2 regions of the Pseudoalteromonas sp. SR41-1 genome follow, and region 2 is predicted to be linked to the other one. Evidence: predicted binding sites of a transcription regulator. Region 2 holds the regulator's gene; the other holds the start of a gene.

Region 1 (3,431 bases), on a different contig from region 2:
TTTTTTGCCTTGAGGGTCGGCAGCCGCGCCGGTATTGAATAAAAAGTTAACATCGATTAACGGCGAGCTATTGGTTTTATCAAGTACTTTAAATGCAGGTGCCGCAGGTGCTTGTTCAAGCTTTGCAGTAAGCGCATTTAAATTAACTTCTTGCTCAAAACCTGGGGCTTTATCAAGTGCCGACATTGTTAATGTGGTACGTGCGTTATCAGTAAAGTATTTATTAGCAACGGCTTTAATATCTGCGCTGGTGATGTTATCTGCCGATTTATACAGCTGGTTTATAACCTCAGGATCGCGCTCAAAATGCATGTAGCTGGCAAGGGTTGATGCAATCGCTTGCGACGAATCTAAGCCATTAATAAAGCTGTATTTAAGATTCGATTTTAAATCACTTAGCTTTTGCTCATCAACAAGCTCAGTGCGTGCTTTTGCATAAGTTCGATTAATGGCATCGCGCGCAGTGGCTAAATCGCCTGCGTTTTCTACTTTAACAAATACGTGTAATAAACCCGGATCTTTAGTCTCTGGGTTATAGGTAAACATTTGGCTGGCAATTTGTTTGTCGACCACTAGCTCTTGATATAAATCTGAATTACTAGAAAAATAAAGCTGTGAGATTAAATCAAGCGCCGCTCTGTCTTTTTTAGCAGGCTCCCACGCAGCGCCTTTGTACGATACGAGTAACCAATGCCCTGGTAGCGCTTCATCTTGCTGGTGTAAATATTTTGGTGCTTGTTGAACAGGTTCTGCTTTAATGTCAGCAACATAGTTACCCTTTTTCCAGCTGCCCCAATGCTTTTTAACCATTGCCATTGTTGCTTGTGGGTCTACATCGCCCACGATGACAAGTGACACATACTCAGGCTTATAAAACTTAGCAAAAAATTCTTTACCATAGGCCATTTGATCAGGCATGGCTTCTATGTCTTTAAAAAAGCCCATAGTGGTGTGTTTATACGTGTGCTTATCAAACGCTTTTTCGCGTACAGCGCTTAATAATTTACGAATTGGGCTCGCGTTGTTTTTTAAGTACTCACCTTTTACTGTTTGCGCTTCTGTTCTAAATTGCTCTTCGGTGTAGGTTAAGTTTTGAAAAATATCAGCTTCAAGCTCAAGTACTTTATCAAGGTGCTGCTTTGAAAAGTTTAAATGGTAATTTGTGTAATCGTTTGTTGTATATGCGCGGTTATCAACACCTGAATTTTTTAATATGTCTGAGTACACATCTTCAGGGTATTTTTGTGAGCCTTTAAACATCATGTGTTCAAAAAAGTGAGCAAAGCCTGTTTTGCCCTCTTCAACTTCGTTACGCGATCCAACCGATACCGGAATTTGCAGCGACACGACATCAGGGTAATCGGTTTTAACAACCATGACACGTAAGCCGTTTTCTAGCTCTTCAATTAAGTAATCTTGTGAAAAAACACGGTCATCAGCTTTATTTACTTGTTCTTGTTGTGCTGTTGTTTGCGTGCTTTGGTTTTGTTGCATGGCGCAACCCGTTAAGGCCAGCGATACCGCTAAGCTGGTTGCTAATAATTTAAATTTCATTGTTGTCCCTTTTTAAATTGAGCAAATTTGTTGTCAGATTTAACTCTTTAATTATGCCCCAAAGCCAATAAATATAAGAGCCCCAAGGGAATTTATTATGTAAACAACTGTGTCAATTATAAATTATGGGAACAAGCACTATGAATAAACATCATGTTAATTGAAAAACTTTCATTAAATAAATCTATCTAGACGTCTAAATGGCTGCTATATTAAATCCATCAAAACAAACTTAGCTGGAATGAGGATTATGGCTTTATCACTAAAAGAGAAGATAGTGGACACCAATCAAGGTGTTTATCTTATTGGTACTACCCCGCCTAAAATTGGCACCGATAAAGCGCAATTAAAAACCATTGCAGAAAAGCTATTAGGTCGCTTACACGAAATTGAATACGACGGCGTGATAATTTACGACATTCAAGACGAAAGCAGCCGAACTAATCAAGACCGTCCATTTGCGTTTAAACAAACCGTTGATCCGCGTGAATACAGCCATTTACTTCGTAATTTATCTGCACAAGATGTAATTACTTATAAAAGTGTGGCGCAGCGTGGCGTAGGCGAATTTAAAGATTGGCTAAGTGAAACTAAAAACGACTACGATTTACAAAATGTTGTTTTAGTAGGTAGCCCATCATCGATAGGCGATATAAAGCTAAGCCTGCCAGATGCTTATAAAGCATTGGCTGAGCAATCAGATGATTTCTTTTTAGGTGGCGTTACGATTGCCGAGCGCCATTCAAGTAAACGAAATGAGCACGAACGATTAATAGAAAAAACAGCACAAGGTTGTCAGTTTTTTATATCGCAAGCTGTTTACGATGCACAAGCGACTATAGAGCTAATCACTAGCTACGCACGTACATGTAAAGCGCAGGGTATTACACCACAACGTATTATATTAACGTTTACCCCGTGCGGCGGCGAAAAAACCTTAGAATTTATGCAATGGTTGGGTATCTCAGTGCCAGAGGCAACAAAATGGCGCATGCTTGATGCAGACAATACATTAAGCGAATCGGTCCGTATTTGCCGCGAAAACCTCGACTTAATACTTAAAAGCTGTGCGCATTTAGATGTACCGCTGGGCTTAAATATTGAAAGCTTAACAAACCGTAAAGAAGAAATTGATGCATCAATTAACTTATACCGTTTATTAAAAGCTATTATGGAATTAAATCTTGCTGAAAAGCTAATAGCTTAAAGGCTAGGTAAGAGCTAATTAACACCCTTCTTGGCAAGCCTCATGGCTTGCTTTTTTATGTCCGTACTTTGAAAAATAAATTAAGAAGTACAAGTAAAAATTTGCAGCTTAAGCTATTCATTGAAGCTATTTTTGGTTATTACTCTCAAGCCTTTTTAAGGCAAACCCCATAGAGGAGCACATAACACCAAAAATAAAACCTATCGCAGAAAAAACTAGCTAAGTTTTTGTGGCATGAGTCATGACGAACTTACTTTTATTATTGTGCTTTTTTAGCGAGTCTATACGCTTGTTTATTTTTATACATTGCGTGGTCTGCATCATTTAATAGCGCTTCAAAGGGCTGCTTTTGTTTATTAGTAAAACTATAACCAATGCTGAGCGATAAATCGCAAACACTTTCTTTTAGTAAAGCATTTGTATACTCAGAGGATATTTTATCCATGATGTAGCTAATTTTGCTTTTATCGCTTAATTGCATTACTGCAACAAACTCATCACCACCTAAACGCCCTACTATGTCGGCATCTCTTAAATGGTTTTTTAGCGTATCCGCCAAAATAATTAAGGCTTTGTCACCTACTTCATGTCCAAAGGTGTCGTTTAATTTTTTAAAGTCGTTTATATCAATAAACAAGCAACATACGTCGAAGCCCAAACGCAGTGCTAA
Region 2 (3,431 bases):
AACTTAAATTGCAGGATACCATCGCGTTATGTCTGACTTTCGTGAACAAGCACTACATTATCACTCACATCCCGTACCTGGTAAAATTAGCATTGAGCTAACAAAACCAGCTGAAACAGTTCAAGACTTAGCCCTAGCTTATAGCCCAGGTGTCGCTGAGCCTGTACGTGAAATTGCCGCAGATCCTGCAAATGCATATAAATATACCGGTAAGGGTAACATGGTTGCGGTTATCACTAATGGTACTGCAATTTTGGGCTTGGGTAATTTAGGTCCTTTAGCGTCTAAACCAGTAATGGAAGGCAAGGCGTTATTGTTTAAACGTTTTGCAGGGCTTGATTCTATTGATATTGAAGTAAAGCACAAAACAACAGAAGACTTTATTAACACGGTTGCCAATATTGCTGACACATTCGGTGGTATTAACCTTGAAGATATTAAAGCACCAGAGTGTTTTGAAATTGAAAAAGCATTAATAGAGCGTTGTAGCATTCCTGTTTTTCATGATGATCAACACGGCACCGCTATTGTTACGGCTGCCGGCATGTTAAATGCACTAGAAGTACAAGGTAAATCAATTGAAGATGCAATAATTGTATGTTTAGGTGCAGGCGCTGCTGCAGTTGCGTGTATGGAACTGTTAATTAAGTGTGGTGCACTGCGTGAACACATTTATATGCTTGACCGCAAAGGTGTTATTCATACTCGTCGCGATGATTTAAATGAATATAAACAGCTTTTTGCTAACAATACCGATAAACGCACATTGCAAGATGTAATTGCAGATGCTGATGTGTTTGTTGGTGTTTCGGGTCCTAACTTGTTAGCTGCCGAAGATTTAAAACTAATGGCAGAAAAACCGGTCGTGTTTGCATGTTCAAACCCAGATCCAGAGATCGATCCTGCACTTGCTCACGGCGCACGCAACGATTTAATTATGGCAACAGGGCGCTCTGATTACCCTAACCAGGTTAACAATGTTTTATGTTTCCCGTTTATTTTCCGTGGTGCACTTGATGTACGTGCAAGCGCGATTAACGATGAAATGAAAATTGCTGCAGTTGAGGCTATTCGTAGTATTGCCAAAGAGCCTGTACCTGCAGAAGTTTTAAAAGCCGCAGGCGTAGATAAGCTAGAGTTTGGTGCGCAGTATATTATTCCAAAACCAATGGATCCGCGTTTACTACCGCGTATAGCTAAAGCTGTAGCACTTGCTGCGGTAGAGTCGGGTGTTGCGCAAATTGACTTGCCTGAAAACTATATGGCGTAATATATAACGCTTAAACAAAAAAACCTCAGCAATGCTGAGGTTTTTTGATTAAAAAGGTAACGATTTATTCTTCGTTTAAAATAGGCACTTCTAAACCCATTTCTTGCATTATCTTTTTAACTTCTTCTGGTACTTTTTCTGCGTTGTCTTTACGTAGGTCATCGTCATTTGGTAAAGGTTGGCCAGTAAATGCATGCAAAAACGCCTCACATAGCAATTCACTATTTGTTGCATGGCGAAGGTTGTTGATTTGACGACGCGTACGCTCATCCGTTAAAACTTTTAATACATTTAGCGGGATCGAAACGGTGATCTTTTTAACTTGCTCTGATTTTTTCCCGTGTTCTGCGTATGGGTGAATATACTCACCATTCCATTTAGCCATAAGATGTATCGTTGCCTCAGATTATTAATTTCTCACACGGTATAAAAAGCGTGTAAATATGCGTGAAATTCTATCGATTTAAAAAAGATAGTCAAATAATAGATACCAATCTATCTTAATAAGCCTATTTGGGATGTAAAAATAAGCTCACTTTTGTGAGCTAAAATGTGGTACTAGCAAACGCCTTTCCTAACTTTAGCCATCTAGAGCTTTAAAATACTTTGACTTATTAAAACGGATAACTTACTCTTTTAGACGTCTAAACATCCAAATTAATCAGGTGACGAATATGAGCGAAAAAAACAAAGCGACCATTGCTGTACGTAACGGCGTTGATGCTGATAAACATCATGGTGCAGTGGTGCCGCCAATTTATTTATCAACGACTTATTCGTTTGCCGACTTTGATACCAAGCGTGAGTATGATTATGGCCGCAGTGGTAACCCTAATCGTGATATTTTAGCAGAGACGCTTGCTAAGCTTGAAGGAGGCGCTCGCGGCATAATTACGGCCACTGGTATGGCAGCCGTGCATTTAGCTACTCAGCTACTTAACAGTGACGACACGTTAGTAATTCCACATGATTGTTATGGTGGTAGCTATCGTTTATTTACATCGTTACAAAAACGCGGACTATTGAAGCTTGAAGTATTAGATTTAACAAAAGAAGAAAGCCTTCAACAAATTTTAGCAATTAAACCTAAGCTTATTTGGATAGAGACTCCAAGTAACCCAGTACTTCGTTTAACCGATATTAAAGCGGTTACCGATGTTGCTAAGCAATGCGGTGCATTGGTTGCCGCAGATAACACGTTTTTGTCTCCTGCCTTACAAAACCCTATTAAGTTTGGTGTAGATATTGTGGTGCATTCAACTACTAAATATATTAACGGGCACTCAGATGTAGTGGGCGGCGCTGTTATTGCTGCAACACAAGAGCTTGGTGATGAGCTTGCTTGGTGGGCAAATAATATTGGTATTACGGGCGCTCCTTTTGATAGTTATTTAACGCTTCGTGGTCTACGTACTTTAAATGTGCGCTTAAGGCAGCACCAAGAAAATGCGCTAGCAATAGCTAAGTACCTTGAAAGTTCCAATTTTGTAAGCCAAGTTTACTATCCTGGACTTGAGTCGCATCCTCAACATGAACTTGCTAAAGCACAACAACTTGGCTTTGGTGGCATGGTTAGTTTTGATATTAAAGGCGATATAAACGACGCGGCAGCATTTTTAACTAGCCTTAAAACGTTTAGTTTAGCTGAGTCACTAGGTGGCGTAGAGAGCTTAATTTGTCACCCTGCAACTATGACGCACGCAGGTATGGAGGCAAAGGCACGTTTAGAAGCGGGTGTGGGCGATACGCTTATTCGTATTTCGGTTGGGATTGAAGATATACACGATTTAATAGCTGACTTTGAACGAGTATTTGAACTTGTAAAACCAGGGCAAAATAAAAATGTTGGCCGTGTAGGCAAAGGTGCTGGCACTTCTGGTGGAAACGTTAAATTAAGTGCAGCCCGTCCAGCGCTTTGGTAATTAATACCAATCCGCAATAATACCTAATCAATTTGAGGGATTAAACCGCACGATAACATCGTTAAAAATTCCTAATATAGAACAACTAAATAACGAAATTTTTGCCTTGTTATCGATACGGTTTTCTTACCTCAAAATAGACAACTTAATTAAGCGAATTGGTATAAATATGGTCAATTGTGTACATAAATTTGGTGGTTCAAGCTTAAGCTCTAGTGAGCGCTATCAAAGCGTAGCTA

What was found. The regulator MetJ, encoded in region 2, represses methionine synthesis genes. The targets are predictions, from matches to a motif close to TAGACGTCTAGACGTCTA.
Region 1: H5118_RS02490 (methylenetetrahydrofolate reductase) is a predicted target of MetJ. The motif match lies at 1,744-1,761, and genes of this name have one in related genera.

Annotation. Positions count from the first base shown of each region.
Region 1 is NZ_JACJEK010000002.1:212,250-215,680, reverse strand. Features, by position in the region: gene H5118_RS02495 (pitrilysin family protein) at 1-1,554, opposite strand, end outside; gene H5118_RS02490 (methylenetetrahydrofolate reductase) at 1,805-2,761, shown strand; gene H5118_RS02485 (sensor domain-containing diguanylate cyclase) at 3,021-3,431, opposite strand, start outside.
Region 2 is NZ_JACJEK010000005.1:168,117-171,547, reverse strand. Features, by position in the region: gene H5118_RS05965 (malic enzyme-like NAD(P)-binding protein) at 29-1,270, shown strand; gene metJ (met regulon transcriptional regulator MetJ) at 1,335-1,655, opposite strand; gene metB (cystathionine gamma-synthase) at 1,945-3,192, shown strand; gene metL (bifunctional aspartate kinase/homoserine dehydrogenase II) at 3,362-3,431, shown strand, end outside.